Regions from separate parts of the Paenibacillus sp. CFBP 13594 genome, predicted to be linked through region 2. Evidence: predicted binding sites of a transcription regulator. Region 2 holds the regulator's gene; the other holds the start of a gene.
The links. Region 2 encodes CtsR, which represses protease genes until heat stress. Its sites were predicted from a motif close to ATGGTCAATAAAGGTCAAACA; they were not measured.
Positions count from the first base shown of each region.

Region 1: the regulator CtsR is predicted to act here: its motif matches at 6,134-6,154, upstream of clpP (ATP-dependent Clp endopeptidase proteolytic subunit ClpP).

Region 1 covers NZ_JACYVQ010000013.1:122,525-132,107, forward strand. Annotated here, with positions in the region: gene gpmI (2,3-bisphosphoglycerate-independent phosphoglycerate mutase) at 1-1,302, opposite strand, end outside; gene tpiA (triose-phosphate isomerase) at 1,304-2,056, opposite strand; gene IFU39_RS28795 (phosphoglycerate kinase) at 2,093-3,274, opposite strand; gene gap (type I glyceraldehyde-3-phosphate dehydrogenase) at 3,426-4,433, opposite strand; gene IFU39_RS28805 (sugar-binding transcriptional regulator) at 4,540-5,565, opposite strand; tRNA gene IFU39_RS28810 (tRNA-Arg) at 5,992-6,066, shown strand; gene clpP (ATP-dependent Clp endopeptidase proteolytic subunit ClpP) at 6,243-6,839, shown strand; gene IFU39_RS28820 (stalk domain-containing protein) at 7,004-8,101, opposite strand; gene IFU39_RS28825 (SIMPL domain-containing protein) at 8,488-9,240, opposite strand; gene IFU39_RS28830 (HPr family phosphocarrier protein) at 9,397-9,583, opposite strand, start outside.
Region 2 covers NZ_JACYVQ010000018.1:53,267-62,849, forward strand. Annotated here, with positions in the region: gene pssA (CDP-diacylglycerol--serine O-phosphatidyltransferase) at 2-733, opposite strand; gene disA (DNA integrity scanning diadenylate cyclase DisA) at 779-1,855, opposite strand; gene radA (DNA repair protein RadA) at 1,869-3,236, opposite strand; gene IFU39_RS31450 (ATP-dependent Clp protease ATP-binding subunit) at 3,508-5,970, opposite strand; gene IFU39_RS31455 (protein arginine kinase) at 6,155-7,225, opposite strand; gene IFU39_RS31460 (UvrB/UvrC motif-containing protein) at 7,254-7,778, opposite strand; gene IFU39_RS31465 (CtsR family transcriptional regulator) at 7,810-8,271, opposite strand; gene IFU39_RS31470 (GNAT family N-acetyltransferase) at 8,733-9,583, opposite strand, start outside.

The sequences.
Region 1 (9,583 bases), on a different contig from region 2:
AAGTACCGCATCCACAACACGGCCCATGCACTCATCTGTTACTTCAACCGCTTTGATGGTAGGCTCCAGCATGCCGGAGTGTCCAACCATGTCAGGGTTAGCAAAGTTCAGAATGATGGCGTCATGTTTGTCTGCTTCGATCTCGCGAACACATGCATCAGCTACTTCATACGCACTCATCTCCGGTTGCAGGTCATACGTTGCAACTTTTGGTGAGTTGATTAGTACGCGAGTTTCGCCCGGAAGCTCCACATCACGACCACCGCTGAAGAAGAAGGTAACGTGCGGGTATTTCTCAGTTTCTGCAATACGCAGTTGTTTTTTATTGTTCTGTACCAGAACTTCACCCAGGGTGTTATCGAGGTTCTTCGGCGAATAAGCCACATAACCTTCAACCGTCTCGCTGAACAAAGTCAAGCATACAAAGTGCAAGCCCACAGGGAACTTCGGACCACGATCGAAACCGCGGAAATCCTGGTTTGTGAATACTTGCGACAACTGAATCGCACGGTCAGGACGGAAGTTGAGGAAGATAACGGAATCGCCGCTCTCAACCAAACCTACCGGCTCACCATCCGCTTTGACGATAACCGTTGGTTCAACGAATTCATCAAATACGGACTTCTCATACGATTCTTCAACCGCTTTGAGTGGGTCAGTGTATTTTGGTCCATCTCCATAAACGATGGCACGGTATGATTTCTCAACCCGTTCCCAACGTTTGTCACGGTCCATCGCGTAATAGCGGCCTTGAACCGTTGCAATTTTACCTACACCGACTTCTTCAATCTTGGCGATCAGCTTCTGCATGAAGTCTTTACCACTGTCTGGCATAACATCACGGCCATCCATGAAAGCATGAATATATACATCATTCATTCCTTCTTTTTTGGCCAGATCCAGCATAGCAAACAGGTGGTCGATGTGACTATGTACGCCGCCATCAGACAACAAGCCGTAGAGATGAAGCTTTTTGCCGCTTTGTTTCGCTTCGCGAACCGCTTTGACAAGTGTTTCATTGTCGTAGAACTCGCCGTCACGAATGGATTTGGAGATACGGGTCAAATCCTGGTATACGATCCGGCCGGCACCAATGTTCAGGTGACCTACCTCGGAATTTCCCATTTGCCCTTCTGGCAAACCTACAGCTTCACCGCAAGCAGTGAGTGTTGTATGTGGGAATTGGCTCATGAAACGGTCGTAGTTCGGTTTCTTGGCTTGCGCTACCGCGTTGCCTTCCACCGTGTTACGTAGACCAAAGCCATCCATGATGATCAGTGCTACAGGTTTTGGAGCTGTCATCTTACTTCGCCCCCTCAACAAGCGCGATGAACGAAGCCGGCTGCAAGCTGGCACCGCCAACAAGTGCGCCGTCGATGTCGCTTTGTCCGAGGTATTCTGTTACGTTCTCCGGTTTAACACTGCCGCCGTATTGAATACGAACTGCATTCGCAACCGTCTCGTTGTACAGATCCTTCACCAGCGTACGGATGTAAGCAATAACTTCATTCGCATCTTGGGAAGTGGAGGATTTGCCTGTACCAATCGCCCAGATTGGCTCATAAGCGATAACAACTTGTGCCGCTTGCTCTGCAGACAGACCTGCAAAAGCAGCTACTGTTTGCACTTTGCATACGTCTTTTGTTTGGTTCGCTTCACGCTCTTCAAGCGTCTCACCAAGGCAGAAGATTGGAGTCAATCCGTGACGGAATGCTGCATGCAATTTTTTATTGACAGTCTCATCGGTTTCCGCAAAATATTGACGGCGCTCCGAGTGACCAATAATGACATAATCCACGCCCAGGTCTTTCAGCATTACGCCGCTGATTTCACCTGTGAATGCACCGTTGTCTTCAAAATGAAGATTTTGTGCACCAATTTTGATGTTTGTGCCTTTAACGGCTTCTACCAGGGATGGCAGATTTGTAAACGGTGCGCAGATTACAGTTTCCACGCCTTCAACTTCCGCTTTTCCTTTAACTTCCTGAATGAAGTCATTGGATTCGGAAACCGTTTTGAACATTTTCCAGTTACCTGCGATAATCGGTGTTCTCATGGGTTTCAACTCCTTCATGCTATAGGCTACTAAAACTTACTTGTCGTTCAATGCCACTACGCCTGGAAGTACTTTACCTTCCATGAACTCGAGCGATGCACCGCCACCTGTAGAGATGTGGTTCATTTTATCAGCCAATTTGAACTTCTCTGCTGCTGCTGCGGAGTCACCGCCACCAATTACAGTGTAAGCTTCTGTCTCAGCGCAAGCTTCCGCTACTGCACGAGTACCGTGGGAGAATGGCTCGATTTCAAATACGCCCATTGGTCCGTTCCACACAACCAATTTGGAGTTTTTGATTACATCAGCATAGATCTCACGTGTTTTAGGACCGATGTCGATACCTTCCCAATCTGCTGGGATACCATCGATGTCAACGATTTGTGTGTTTGCTTTCGCACTGAAATCGTCAGACACTACGATATCTACCGGCAGGTAGAAGTTTTTGCCCAATTTTTTCGCTTTTTCGATAAAACCAAGAGCAACATCAAGTTTGGAATCATCCAGCAAGGATTGTCCAATTTCATGTCCTTGTGCTTTGAAGAACGTGTAAGTCAGACCGCCACCGATGATCACGTTGTCTGCAATGTTCAGCAGGTTGTCGATTACATCGATTTTGTCTTTAACTTTGGATCCACCAATGATAGCTGTGAAAGGACGCTCAGGGTTGGAGATTGCTTTACCCAACACTTCAAGTTCTTTCTCCATCAACAAACCGGACACTGCTGGAAGCAAGTGAGCGATTCCTTCAGTCGAAGCGTGTGCTCTGTGAGCCGCGCCAAACGCATCATTAACGAAAACGTCAGCCAGTTCAGCAAATTGTTTTGCCAGTTCCGGATCGTTTTTCTCTTCGCCTGCGTGGAAACGAACGTTTTCAAGCAACAATACGTCGCCGTTGTTCAGTTCAGCGATTTGAGCTTTAACAGCGTCACCAACAGAACCGTCAGCTTTAACAACTGTTTTACCAAGCAATTCAGACAAACGCTCAGCTGCTGGAGTCAAACGCAAAGATTCAACCACTTCGCCGTTAGGACGACCCATGTGGCTTGCCAAAATGACTTTAGCGCCTTTTTCAATCAAGAAGTTGATTGTAGGAAGCGTTGCACGAATACGTTTGTCATCTGTAATTTTACCATCTTCGAGCGGCACATTGAAATCTACACGGACAAAAGCCCGTTTTCCTGTCAATTCGATATCGCGTACACTTTTTTTGTTCATCTGTATTTCCTCCGCACCCATGTATTTGGTGGACCAATCAAGAGCTAAAATCCCTTGTCAATCCTGGTGTTTTTGAGAAATTTGCAAAATGTAGATATATAAAGAGCGGAAACAATATAGCATCTGTTTCCGCTCTATGTTATTGCAGATATTACTTAATCATTTTTGCAAAGTGCTCCAAAGTGCGAACCAATTGTGCAGTGTAGGACATTTCATTGTCATACCAAGCTACAGTTTTAACCAATTGTTGGTCGCCAACAGTCAGAACTTTAGTTTGAGTTGCATCAAACAGGGAACCGAAAGTGATTCCTTGGATATCGGAAGATACAATTTCGTCTTCTGTGTATCCGAAAGTTTCTGGATCGGAAGCTTCTTGCATAGCTGCGTTAACTTCTTCAGCAGTTACTTTTTTGTTCAGAACAGTTACGAGCTCAGTCAGGGAACCAGTAGCTACTGGTACACGTTGAGCTGCACCATCAAGGATGCCTTGCAGTTCTGGGATTACCAGACCGATTGCTTTAGCAGCACCAGTTGTGTTAGGGATGATGTTTTCAGCTGCTGCGCGAGCACGACGGAAGTCACCTTTAGGGTGTGGAGCATCCAACGTGTTTTGGTCGCCAGTGTAAGCGTGAATTGTAGTCATCAAACCTTGAACGATTCCGAATTTGTCTTGCAGTGTTTTTGCCATAGGTGCCAGGCAGTTTGTTGTGCAAGATGCGCCAGAGATTACAGTTTCAGTACCGTCGAGGATTTCATGGTTTACGTTGTAAACGATGGTTTTCATGTCGCCAGTAGCTGGTGCGGAGATAACAACTTTCTTAGCTCCACCTTTCAAGTGTTTCTCAGCTGCTTCTTTAGTTGTGAAGAAACCAGTACATTCCAGAACGATATCTACGCCCAGGTCGCCCCATGGAAGTTCTTCCGGGTTACGGTTAGCCAATACTTTAACTTCTTTGCCGTTCACTTTGAAGAAGCCATCGTGTACTTCAACATCGCCATCGAAACGACCTTGAGTTGTATCATATTTGAGCAAATGAGCGAGCATTTTAGCGTCAGTCAAGTCGTTGATTGCTACTACCTCGATGCCTGCTACATTTTGAATACGGCGGAATGCCAAGCGTCCAATACGTCCAAAACCGTTAATACCTACTTTAATCATGAGTAAGTTCCTCCCAAGTTTTGATTAATTTTTTATGAAACTTATATATTCAAGACAGACGGTGAAGTCCGTCAAGACAACAATAGTTGTGTTGCAAAGTAAAACCTTATTCCATTTCAGCAACGATGACTTCGGCAGCAGCCTCATCAATAATCAGAATATCTTCCTGACCAAATCGCAACACAGAATGTATAGCAGCAGCTTTGCTTTTGCCACCTGCGATTCCAATCACAACATCGGTTCGTTCAATATCCTGAAGTCGCATACCCAGTGTAAGCATGGTATGTACCACCTTACCCTGATCGTTAAAGTAATAACCGAAAGATTCAGATACGGCACCTTGCTCCTGAAGTTCATCTATAATCTCCGTCGCAAGTTTACGTCTTGTCGCCATCTCCACGGCATCACCAATTCCATGAATAACAATCCGCGATTTCCGAATCAGCTGCAGAATCTCCTGAACACTAGGGTCCTGGATTAATGATTCATAGGCATGATCACTAAGCAAATCCGGCACATGCAGGAGTTTGTATTGCGCCCCTACCCGCTTTGCCATTGTAGATGCAATCGTATTTGCCTGAATTTCAAGGCTTTCTCCAAGTCCACCGCGTGCCGGTACGAACCAGACACCTTTGAGCGATGTTGGCGGATTTAGTTGTTCTGCGACTTCGGCCGTTGTTGAACCGCCAGTAACGGCGACAACGTCGTTATCACTCATGATATTGCCGAGAGCCTTCGCTCCGGCTCTGCCCAGTTCCCTTTTGGCAAATGGAGAAATATCCGAATCACCAGGAACCACAACTACCTTTTGCAGACCGTAGGCTTGCTTGATGCGCTCTTCCAGCTCGGATAATCCGAACAACTCTTTGGCTACGGGCTCTAACTGCTGCAGCAAATCATACCCTGCCTCGCTGATCTTCATTCCTGCACTGTCAATTTCAATAAGTCCCTGAGCCTTTAACAGATCGGTCTCAGCCCTCAGAACCCGCTCGGTCATCTGAATGGAATTAGCTAACGTTCTCCGTCCGATCACATCCGATAACATGATCTGTTGCAGAATCGTATACCTCTTTTTCAAGATATCCATGAGATCAGGCAGAAGCTGCTTTTGTACTTCTAAAATCGTTCGCATGCTTTCCACTCCCGCAAGTTCTCGTTCTAAGCTCTCTTTCGTGGCCCTAAAACGTCCCGGGTTAACTTTTTAAGTCCCACGTCTATTCTACCTAAAACTGACGTGACATGCAAGTGTTTCAACGTGTTATTTCGACACGCATTCAGCGTTTGTACGCGCCTATTTTCACAATCCTAGACTTCCATGATCTAGGACTAGCTCACGCATACCATATATAGAAGAAACGAATGAATTCAATCTACATATCGCTCAGAATCACATTTCATACGGCATGTCCAAAACCTCTAATAGCATTTACTTAAATGTACTCTTTATCCACTCTTCTTCATCATGATCATTTTTAGGTTAATCCAAACCAATACCACAACGAACTGCTTGCAATTAAATATTTCATGAGCTATAATCATTATTGCTGTCACATAATGTGCGCCCGTGGTCCAATGGATATGACGTAGGCCTCCGAAGCCTGAGATCCAAGTTCGATTCTTGGCGGGCGCGCCATTTTTATTTAACAGCTCATAACCCATTTAACCAATGAAACCGGAAAGGTTTCTTTTTTTTGCAAGTTAGTTTGACTTTCTTTGACTTTTTGTTTGGAATTGTTTATTATGTGGGTAATACGGTAACAGTTTAAGTATAAACACCAATAACATTTACATTCCAAGGAGGTTTTTCACGTGAGTTTTATTCCAATGGTCGTTGAACAGAGCAACCGGGGTGAGCGCGCCTACGACATCTACTCCAGATTGCTGAAGGATCGTATTATTTTCCTTGGTAGCGATGTTAATGACGTAGTGGCTAATGCCATTATGGCACAGATGTTGTTCCTGGCTGCGGAAGATCCGGAGAAAGACATTCACTTATACATCAACAGCCCAGGCGGATCGATTACAGCCGGTATGGCGATTTATGATACAATGCAGTTCATCAAACCGGATGTATCTACCATCTGTGTAGGTATGGCGGCTTCCATGGGTGCATTCTTGCTGAATGCCGGTGCAAAAGGTAAACGTTTTGCATTACCAAACAGTGAAATTATGATTCACCAACCACTTGGTGGTGCACAAGGTCAAGCTTCCGACATCGAAATCCGTGCTCGCCGCATCCTGAAAATGCGTGATACCTTGAACCGCATCATCTCTGAGCGTTCAGGTCAACCGCTGGAGCGGATTGAGAAAGATACAGATCGTGACTACTTCATGAGTGCTGCTGAAGCCGCCGATTACGGTATCATTGATAAAGTTATCGAAAACGTAGGTTCCCAAGGCATTTAAGTGTTATGTAGACCCCGGTCTACGAGTTAACATATCAACACCTAACGTCAGCAACACCCCATTGTGTTGTCTATACGGGAATAAGCCCTCATCATAATCATGATGAGGGCTTATTTTTTCATTTTATAAGAAAGACAACTTAAGAGTGCATAATAATGATTTCTTTATTTGGTTCCAGATACATTACTGAAAGGTTCAGTTCCTTTAGGGAGAAGTTCTTTATACGTAAATGGCATTTCAGGGAATCCCTCTGCGTACGCCGTATACTCATACAACTGGAAGAACACGACCACACCCGTTGGTGTCACATAGAAATCCTGATCTTTATTCAACCCTTTATAACCTTCCAGGTATCCACCGCGAGCTTTCAGCTGTTCGCCGACTTTTTTACCCAACGTCTCACGCATAGTTTTGTTGTTTTGCAGCACATCATCTAACGTAAGCTCCTTGCCTGTGTCCAGTGCAAAGGTGTGGCCCGTACGGGTTGTCATACCATGAGCGCCAGCATAATCTTCGTATCGTTGTGTAATGAGTCCCAGCACGCCTTTTTCGTTGTACGTCACTACATAAGAGCTCTCAAATGCATATGGACGGTTGGCTGTTGCACCGCCGAATTCAGATGTCTGTTTCTTGAAGTCAGCTACAGAAGCATCCACTTCGTCTTTCAGCACTTTGTTGATTGCCGCTTCAGCTTCTTTGCTGGCAAGTCCACTCACTTGCGGATATTGAACATCGACTTCAGCATTTTTTACAGTGACATTAACTGTTGCCGCTTTAATTTTAACGTTATTTTGTTTCACCTTGCTGAGTGTCAACGTTTTGGTTTTGCCATCCCAATTCCCCTGTACACCCAGATAATCTCTCATTGCTGAGAATGGAATATATAATCGACCCTGAATCAATTTTGCTTCCACCTGAGGGTAATAACCGTTAATGTACACGTTTGGTTGTCCATCCATCAGGCTAACGGTCATCGCATTGTTGGCTGCTGTTACCGTATATGACTTGGTTTTCGCATCATATTTCAGCGTTCCACCCGCTACATCTTTTACTGCCGTAAGAGAGACCCATGTCGATCCACCTTGAAGAAGCCCTTTTTGAGTCAGTGTTTTTCCACCCGATTTCAGAGTTACCTCAGCCGGGGTTGTCACTTTAGAGGATACCGATGCTGCCTGAACCGAACTGTCCTGCCATACCGAACCACTACCTACAATAATTCCTGCTGCAAGCAACGCACTTGTCCATTTTTTCCATGATGTCATATATAAAACTCCTCTCTGAATTCACAATTAGGGATCATTGCGTATGTAATCCTGACCTAATCGCATATCTCATACGCTCACCTCTCTATTATAATTAACCCAATTTCGGAAAGGTTTACAGCTCGAGTTACAATGTTGATGAATATCAGACGCAAAATATAAGGGGATATGACCTTTTTGTCACGAACAACTATACAAAAAAGATACCAATAAACAGCATTTCACGTTGCTTCAAAAAGGTACACTTCTATCTAACTTCATCAAAGTTTGCTTTTCCAACAAAAAAAGACTCTGTCCACAGGACAAAGTCTTTGTCATTATTTCGTTGTACCCTTCAAATGACACTTGAAAAGGTTACTTGAGCTTACAGTCCTTAATTCGATCTTTTATTTCATTTCATACGTGATATTCAGGATTGTACTTACTTTAACCTGGCCTGTTTCAATCTCCGTACCACCTGCTGTATCTTGTGCTTTGGACATCAACGCCTCGCTTGCATAGAATACAGGCACATTAGCATCACCTTGGCTCACGGAAAGAACAGCACCAAGTTGACGTTTAACTGCTTTTGCAATGGCGCCAGCTTTCACATCTGCATTGGCAACAGCTTTCTCAATCACTTGTGATTCATAACTTTCCGGATTTTCTACAGTAAAGCGTACGTTCTCAATATTGTTGGCACCCGCCCCTGAAGCAGCATCGAGCAGCTCGCCAATCTTGTCCATCTGACGATACGTGACTGTCAGTGTATGATGCGCTGTGTATCCTTTGATTTGTTGTCCGTCTTTTTCGCTATACGTATAGTTGGGTTGTACAGAGAACTGACTGGTTTGAATGTCGTCTGCACTGATCTTCCACGTATTCTTCAGCAAGTTGGATACCTTTTGAACTTTGGCAGCATTCGCTTTTTGAGCAGATGCAGCTGTCTCTGCATTACTGTTCACACCAATGGACAGATAAGCAATATCAGGCTTCACCTGAATCTCACCTTTACCCACGACGTTAATCACATTCTGTTGTACCCCTTGAACCTCTGCAGCATAAGCATAGTTCCCTGGCGCAACCCATGCGGTTCCTCCTACAAGCAACGTACTTGCCACCAGCACTGCACCAAACGGTTTCATCCATTGTTTACCCATCACGATAGCCTCCTTATGTGTTAACATCTCAAACTTTATTCGATTTGATACCTTAACAGACGGGACAAATTCCATAATGTTGCACTTGACGATAGCATAAACGTGAAAAACGCAAAAAAGCCCCTTTCGGGACTTCTTCATTGGATTGATCATATCTTATTGGTTTTCGAGCTCTTCCTTGCTTACCAGACTAACTAAAGCGTTTACAGCCTGTTCGGCATCCGCGCCTTCTGCACTAATCTGGATTTCCGTACCTGTGCTAATTGCAAGGCTCATGATCCCCATGATACTTTTTGCATTAACTTTTTTGTCGTCCTTCTCGACGAACACTTCAGACGAGTAC
Region 2 (9,583 bases):
CTTAACGATCGGAAGGACGGGAAGATTTCTCATCCTTGCGCTTTTTCGCCCGACTACGTGAGGCCGCTGTTCGCACATTATGCTTCATTCCATACAGGGCGTATAACACCAACGGAATAAAGATCAATTTGGATAACTGCTCCGGGAAAATAACGGCTACGGCTATGGCAAATAACACAACCCATGGTGCAATCCAGATTGCCTTTCGTGGCAAACCGACCTTTTTGAAATTGGGATATTTAAGCGAACTCACCATCAGATACGATAACAGCAATGTAGCAATCATCATGCTAACCGGGCCAATATCCTTATTGAACAAGGACAGTGTGGCCAGTACCCCGCCGGCTGCCGGTATCGGCAGACCTGTGAAGTATCCAGGAATACCCGGACGAACGTTAAACCGTGCAAGACGAATGGCTCCACAGATCGGAAAAGCCGCTGTTGCAATCCAGGCGAGGATCGGCATCGACTCTTGAAACGACACCATAAATATGATCAGAGCTGGTGCTGCACCAAAGGAAACCATGTCAGACAAGGAATCAAGTTCCTTACCGAATTCACTTTGGGCATTAAGTGCACGTGCCACTCGGCCATCCAGACCATCAAGCAGCATCGCTACAATGACCATAATGGCAGCCAAACTGTAATTTCCATCAATCGCAAGCAAAATTGCCATCATTCCAAGAAACAGATTACCCAGGGTAAAGAGATTCGGAATGAATCTGGTTAGCATCGTTGTTTCACCTCATCCATTTCAAGCCTTTATATAGGCAAACCCTTACATCTGTCTGTCGATAAACATTTGCTCCTGCAAACGTTTGAGGCCTTCCTTAATGGTCCGGGCACGAACTTCACCAATACCATCCACTTCGTCCAGTTCTTCAATTGTAGCCATAATAACATGAGGCAATTGTTCGAATTGATCCACCAGGTTATGGATAATGACATTGGGCAGGCGGGGGATCTTATTTAATACCCGGTATCCGCGAGGTGCAACCGAATCCTCTGAAGTGGCCGCCGATGAAGGATAGCCGAGCAGACGGACAATATGATGTGCATCCAACAACTCATCGTCCGACAATCTTTTCAGTCCCACGATAATTTCACGGATTTTGTCATCACTGTCGTCACGGGCATAGTCTTTATACAATAACCAAGCTTCTTCTTCCGTTGTACCCACGAGCTCTTCCATTTGCATGGAGATGAGTCGTCCCTCATTCCCGAGTTCATGAATGTATCGTTTGATCTCCGTTTTGATCCGCATCACCATTTCGGTACGCTGAATCACATTAACCACTTCAGGAATCGTCACCAGTTCCTCAAATTCAGAGGCACTCAGATTCGTAAGAGACTGTGTTAATACCGCTTTGTATTTCTCCAGGGTTTGAATCGCTTGATTCGCTTTGGTCAAAATAACCCCGATTTCCTTGAGGGAATAACGAAGTGTTCCCTGATACAAGGTAATGATATTCCGACGCTGTGATATGGATACGACCAATTTACCCGTTTGCTTTGCTACACGCTCTGCCGTCCGGTGACGAATCCCCGTCTCTGATGAAGAGATAGATGAATCCGGGATTAACTGGGTATTGGCGTAAAGAATACGCTTCAAATCTTCGCTAAGAATAATGGCACCATCCATCTTGGCGAGTTCGTACAGGTAGTTTGGGGAGAAATCACAGTTAATCGAGAATCCCCCGTCCACCACTTCCATGACTTCAGGGCTGTATCCTACAACAAGCAGTGCGCCCGTCTTGGCGCGCAGCACATTTTCCAGACCTTCGCGGAAAGGTGTACCTGGTGCGATCAGCCTTAACAACTCATTCATATTATCCAGTTGGCTCATATCTTTCATCTTGTTATGCCCCCTAATCTAAAGCAACCGCTAGTGCATCTGCCACGGTATTCACACCGATCAGTTGTATCCCGCGAGGATGTTTCCAGCCCTTTAAGCTTTTTTCCGGTAAAATGACTCGTTTGAAGCCCAACTTTGCGGCTTCCTTCACTCGTTGTTCGGCCCGTGATACGGCTCGAACTTCACCTGTCAGACCGATCTCGCCAAAGATGACGTCGTCCGGCTTGGTCGGTACATCTCTCAAACTGGATGCAATGCTGACGGCAACCGCCAAATCTACAGCGGGCTCATCCAATCGTACTCCACCAGCCACGTTCAGATACGCATCCTGGGTCTGTAAGAACATCCCCATTCGTTTCTCCAGCACTGCAATGATCAGATTTAATCGATGCAGATCTACCCCTGTTGCCATACGGCGGGGAGAAGGGAAATGGGTGGTTGAGATCAACGCCTGCAATTCCACGAGCAGAGGGCGTGTACCCTCCATACTGGCAACTACCGTTGAACCTGCTACACCCAGTGGACGTTCCGACAAAAAGAGTTCGGATGGATTGCCCACCTCACGAAGTCCATCCTCACCCATTTCAAAAATACCAATCTCATTGGTGGAACCAAAACGGTTCTTCACCGCACGCAGCAGGCGATACGTATGATGCCGTTCTCCTTCAAAATAAAGCACGCAATCCACCATATGTTCTAACATACGTGGACCGGCAATGGCACCTTCTTTGGTAACATGCCCCACAAGAACCGTTGCAATGCCTCTGCCTTTGGCAATCCGCATGAACCTTGACGTACATTCCCTTACCTGTGCTACACTACCCGGCGCACTGGTAACTTCGGGAAGATATACCGTCTGAATGGAGTCGATGACCAGAAAATGCGGCTGGATCTGATCCACCGCTTCCTCTACGCGTTCCATATTGGTTTCACACAATACATACAACTCGGCAGAGAGTGCCCCGAGGCGGTCTGCCCGCAATTTAGTCTGCTTGACTGATTCCTCACCGGAAACATATAACACACGCAAACCCGAATGCGTCAAAGCATGGGACGTCTGCAACATCAACGTTGATTTACCGATACCCGGATCTCCGCCCACCAGAACGAGTGAACCCGGAACAATTCCGCCACCCAATACCCGGTTCAACTCTCCGATTCCAGTCTGTACACGCGGTTCCTGACCGCTATCTATATCTATGATAGGAAGCGGTTTATCTTTACTGTCAAACAGAGGAGAATTTCTCCCTTGTGTTTTGACCACCGTCTCTGTTTCTTCCACCATTGAATTCCATGACTGACAACCCGGACACTTACCGTACCACTTGGGGGCTTCATAGCCGCATTCCGTACATTGAAACTTGGTTTTAACTTTGGCCACTTCAGCACTCCTATAATTTAGTTTTATAACAGCATTTTGCATTATTCGACGAATTTCACCCAAACTCCCTGACGTGCAGGGTTACTAAAAGTTTACCATTGTTTGAGATTTTTCGTAAAGGATTATCGCAAACTTTACACATGTTCCTGACATAATCATGTCCGTCTTCTGTCCAAAGTGCAAAAAATCCTCCCCGGCCGAAGCCGAGAAGGATTTGATTATGGAATAAGGATTAATACAAGCTGAAGCTCACTCCAAAGCTTGATGTATATTATTTGGTTTCGATTTCCTCATTGGACGGAACGACCACGTCTTTTTTCGTAACAGACAGTGCACCGTTCTCTTCGTCGATGAGCAATGAATCCCCTTTGGTTACGTTACCTGTGAGCAACTCTTCGGACAATTTGTCCTCAATATGCTTTTGGATCGCCCGACGAAGCGGACGCGCACCGTAAGCTGGATCAAAGCCTGACTTCGCAAGAAAAGACTTGGCATTATCAGTGAGTTCGAAATCGACCTCATGTTCGAGCAGTCGTTTACGAAGTTCTTCACTCATAAGCGTAACAATTTCAGCGATGTGTTTTTCTTCGAGTGAGTGGAACACGATAATTTCATCAATCCGGTTAAGGAACTCTGGACGGAAGCTTTTCTTCAGCTCATCCATCACTTTCCCCTTCATGTTGTCATAATCCGCTCCTGCATCTACAACTGCAGTGAAGCCCAGTGTAGAGTTACGTTTGATCGCTTCGGCACCCACGTTGGATGTTAGAATGATCAGCGTATTGCGGAAGTCAACGACGCGACCTTTGGAATCCGTCAGTCGACCATCCTCAAGCACTTGTAACAAGATATTGAATACTTCTGGATGTGCTTTCTCGATTTCATCGAGCAGGACTACGGAATATGGTTTGCGACGAACTTTCTCTGTCAGCTGGCCACCTTCTTCGTACCCAACATATCCTGGAGGCGCTCCGACAAGTCGGGAAGTCGAGTGCTTCTCACCATACTCGGACATATCAATCCGGATTACTGCATTTTCATCGCCGAACATCGCTTCAGCCAGAGCACGAGCAAGTTCTGTTTTACCTACCCCTGTAGGACCGAGGAAAATGAATGAACCCATCGGACGTTTCGGATCTTTAAGTCCTGCACGAGCACGACGAACCGCACGGCTGACAGACTTCACTGCCTCATCCTGACCGATGACACGTTCATGTAGAATAGACTCCAGATTCATCAGACGCTGTGTCTCTTCTTCTTTCAGTTGGTTCACAGGGATTCCTGTCCAGCTGGCTACCACTTGTGCGATATCCTCAGGAGTAACCTCGGAATCGGTGCGACCTTGTTTCTCTTTCCACTGGTTCTTCGTTACATCCAGCTCTTCACGAATTTTTTGTTCCGTATCACGCAGAGCTGCTGCTTTTTCGAACTCCTGACTTTGAACTGCAGCGTCTTTTTCCTTACGGATATCTTCCAGACGGCTTTCCAGTTGTTTCAGGTTTGGTGGGATCGTGTAAGAGTTCAATCTTACTTTGGAACCCGCTTCATCAATCAGATCAATCGCTTTGTCTGGCAAGAAACGGTCTGTAATGTAACGGTCAGACAGTTTAACCGCCTGCACAATTGCTTCGTCCGTAATTTTCACACGGTGATGCGCCTCATAACGGTCACGCAAGCCATGTAAGATTTGAATCGCTTCTTCCGGAGAAGGCTGATCTACAGTAATCGGTTGGAATCGACGCTCAAGCGCTGCATCCTTCTCGATGTATTTACGATATTCATCCAGTGTTGTCGCACCGATACATTGCAATTCTCCACGAGCCAGAGCCGGTTTCAAAATGTTAGAAGCATCGATGGCACCTTCAGCTCCGCCTGCGCCAATCAAGGTATGCAATTCGTCGATAAACAGGACAATGTTACCTGCTTGGCGAATCTCATCCATGATTTTTTTCAGACGATCTTCGAACTCACCACGATATTTGGTTCCAGCGACTACAGAACCCATATCTAGGGTCATTACACGTTTGTCGCGCAATGTTTCCGGAATCTCATTTGCAATGATTTTTTGTGCAAGGCCTTCAGCAATCGCTGTTTTACCTACACCTGGCTCACCGATCAATACCGGGTTGTTCTTGGTACGACGGCTGAGCACCTGGATGACACGTTCAATTTCTTTACTACGCCCAATGACTGGGTCCAGGTTGTTCTCTCTCGCATAAGCCGTGAGGTCACGTGCCAGACTGTCTAGCGTTGGTGTGCTTACATTGGCAGGTGTGCCATTATGGCTGGATACAGCTTCACTGCTGCCAAGCAATTGCAGCACTTGTTGACGTGCTTTGTTCAGGCTAATTCCCAGGTTATTGAGCACACGTGCTGCAACACCCTCGCCTTCACGAATCAATCCGAGCAGGATATGCTCTGTGCCTACATAGGTATGGCCCAATTTTCGAGCTTCATCCATAGATAGTTCAATTACTTTTTTCGCACGTGGCGTATATGCAATGTTGGTAGGTTGCTCTTGGCCACGGCCAATCAGCGTTTCTACTTCATCCTGAATTTTTTCCAATCCGAGTCCCAGGCCGATCAGTGCTTTGGCTGCGATACCTTCGCCTTCACGAATGAGGCCGAGCAAAATATGCTCAGTACCGATGTTATTATGACCGAGACGGACAGCTTCTTCCTGCGCGAGTGCGAGCACCTTTTGGGCCCGTTCCGTAAATCTTCCAAACATCATATCTCCTGCACCTCCATGGTTTTGGATAAAACGAGGTCATGTAATGAAATAACCGTCGTATTCTTCATATCATTTTTGTTTGCAGCCGTGCTGCGAATAAAGTCATTTGGCATTTGTACATGCCTTATTATATAAAAGCCGCAATGCGGCATGAAACCATATTTCAATACAAAATCAGGCTAAACTAGGACTGCTTCGCTGCATTGATCGTATCACGAATCAACTGAGCTCGGTAGATATCTCGCTCATCTGTGCGCATATCTTCCCCGAATGTTTTCTGCAAAAATCCCGGCTGTGTCATCACATTCAACTCATTCATTACCGTGATGGACAGTCCATCCAACAAGCCGAGATCCACGCCAAGGCGTACATCCGATAAGCGCTGTGCAGCTTCCTTGGAATCAACAATAGCTGCATGAGACAATATGCCGTAAGAACGCATGACCCGATCCGTAATCCGAAGTCTGGAGTCGGTCATTAACCGTTCTCTGGCTGTACGCTCATGACCTATCATCTGTAACACAACACCATGCAGGTTCTCGATGACTTCCTGTTCGGTCTGTCCCAATGTAATCTGGTTCGAGATCTGGAACAGGTTACCCATCGCCTCGCTACCTTCACCGTATATCCCCCTTACAGTTAATCCTACTTGGGAAACTGCGGTTAAAATGCGGCCAATCTGCTGTGTCATCACCAGGGCAGGCAAGTGCATCATAACCGATGCTCTTACACCTGTACCTACATTAGTAGGACAGCTGGTTAAGTATCCTCTGCGGTCATCAAAAGCATAATCCACGTGCGCTTCAAAAGCATCATCTATTGCGGAAGCTTTCTCCCAGGCTTCCTTCACCTGGAACCCCGGATAGAGGCACTGGATACGAAGATGATCCTCTTCGTTAATCATAATACTGACAGACTCATCCTCACTGAGAATAACCGCACCATTCCTGGATTCATTCGCAAGACTTGGACTGATGAGGTGTTTCTCCACCAGCACCCGTTTGTCGAGTTCGTCAATATCGATCAGATCCAACGTATGAAAATCCCCAAAGGCATGAACGTCATCGTATTGAAGTACTTCGCTCAGCTTATTCAGCACCTCTTCCGATTGCTCATTGGAAGCCAGCATCGGAAACGGAACATGCTGAAGGTTGCGTGCAATCCGGACACGGCTGCTAATGACGATTTCGGAATCAGCCGCATCACTGCGCATCCAGTCGCTGAGCGCCTTCTCTGTAAAGCGCAGATTAGGCATTACGCATCCCTCCTACTCATGACAAACTTTACTCCTGAGCTATTCCTTTTTCAAGTCCTCTGATCTGGTCACGGATCTGGGCCGCCTCTTCAAATTCCTCTTGCGCGATACTCTCCTGGAGCTCCCGCTTCAGATCAGCGATTTGCCGTTTCACCTTGATGCGACCACCAGCTCGTGCAGGCACTTTGCCTACATGGGACGTATTACCGTGAACCCGCTTGAACAAAGGATCCAGACGGCTGTCAAAATATTTATAACATGAACTGCAGCCGAACCGGCCTATCTTGCTAAATTGTGCGTACGTCATACCACACTCTTCACATTGAAGTGCTTTTGCAGGTGGTGTTCCTGCCGATCCACTTTTGCTGGCTGGATCAAAATCAAGCAATCCGGACAACAAGTTGTGAATGGAAAACCCACCTGCTGTTCCAGGGATCATTTCCCCTTTTTCACGGGCACATGACTCACAAATATGGAATTCCGTCTTCTCCCCATTTACGATTTTCGTGAAATGAAGTGTCGCCGGACGTTTATTGCATTCTTGGCACAGCATATTGATGTACCTCCTTTGACCCCGATAGTTTTCATTTACCGAGCAAAGATATTAACATCGCCTTCAACATTCTGGCACGAATTTGATCCCGGTAAGGAAGTTTGACTAATATAACCTCTCTAGATACAGCAGCTCGCATCAACCCGGCTTCCCGCTTGCTCAAGAAGCGCGCTTCTTCCAATTGATAGATCAGACCTTCGGCAGCTGTCTGCCCGATCTCTTCACCAATACTATGGTGCAAATGATTATGCAGAGCTGATTGGGCCGGTAATTCAATACGCTGTATGCGAACATAACCACCACCGCCGCGTTTACTCTCTACCAGGTATCCCTTCTCGAGTGTAAAACGTGTGCTGATGACATAATTGATCTGGGAAGGTACACATGAGAATTGATCTGCCAGATCATTACGCTGAATTTCAACCATTCCTTCGGGACTTTCATGCAAAATACTCTTCAGATATCGTTCGATAATATCAGAGATATTACGCATCCAATCATCCTCCACTGTCTGAAACGTTAAGTCAATAAGGACCCACACGCCCCCACAGAGTACACCTTCTCTACCCATTTAACCAATCAGGGAAACAGCGAATCTTGCTTCCACAGGTGTCAATAGGAGAGCGAAGGAAGCACGAAGGTCCTTTAATATTCCCTTGATCCTCCGATGAGATGAATCCCGTATATTGGCGATCATGCATCAGATTGTAGAAAGAAAGCTACTTAAGTATTAAACCTTTAGTTGACTTTGACTTTCTTTGACTTTATAACCATTATAGCATATTTTGTGGTTTTGCCAAGTGGGGTCACTATTCATTTTTTACGATTTTACACGAAATATTCCCCAGACACAAAAAAACCTCCCCAAAATTGCTGGAGAAGTCCATTTGTCTTTCAATCACGCCGTATTTCTATATAAGCTAATCAAGTTAAATGGAGCAGTGGGAATAGTCATCAGAAGAAATCGAGCAAATAGGTTTCCCGTTCAGGAATCACTTGTTCCAAAGCCTTGATTGCTGCTTCTGGTCCGTGAATTCTTCCGATCCGTGCCATTTCCGTTGGTCTGCGATACCCCATCAGCACTGCGGTAAGGGATTGAATATCCACCTTAATGGTCTGATCATCAGTAATTGGTTCCGAAGTTTTCCATATGGACGCTGTTCCGTTCATTGCCACGTTTAATTGCCATACCCCTTCATTCCATGGAGCGTGTGCATCTTCTACCTGAAGAACAATCTGCAACGGTGAGTCCTGATTTGCAAAGGGATACTGGGATATAAACTGCTCCACACTAACGATACGCGCCATAAAATAAGGTACAATCTCCTGCTGAATCCTCGGGTTATCCAATTGGAAGGCAAGTGTATCACTGGCAGGTGCCTGCAACGTAACTTCCTCGATCATGGAATCATGGTTAGCAATGAAGGTCCACAGTCCTTGCCTAGCCTCTTCGTTCAGATAGATGATCTCTTTAATAGTAAACTTATTTTCCTTAACCTCATATAAAAGATAACCTTGTGCTGCATCAGCTTCATCGTAATATACAGCCTTCTGGCTGCTTCCATTAACCAGAACTGAATTCTCCCACCTTGCATCATCCCGAACCAGAGTTCCGTTATAACGCTCAGCATAAGCACTGTATACTTCCTTTAATATGCTGAGGCCCGGATCCCCACGCCGAATTGTTCCAGGTGTCGCTTTTTTCATAGGCAAATGAGCTGTAGGTACTTTATAACGTTTAAATTCAACATACGTCTCCCATCCATACTTCCGATAGAAACCAAAAGAGAATGGATGCAAGAATG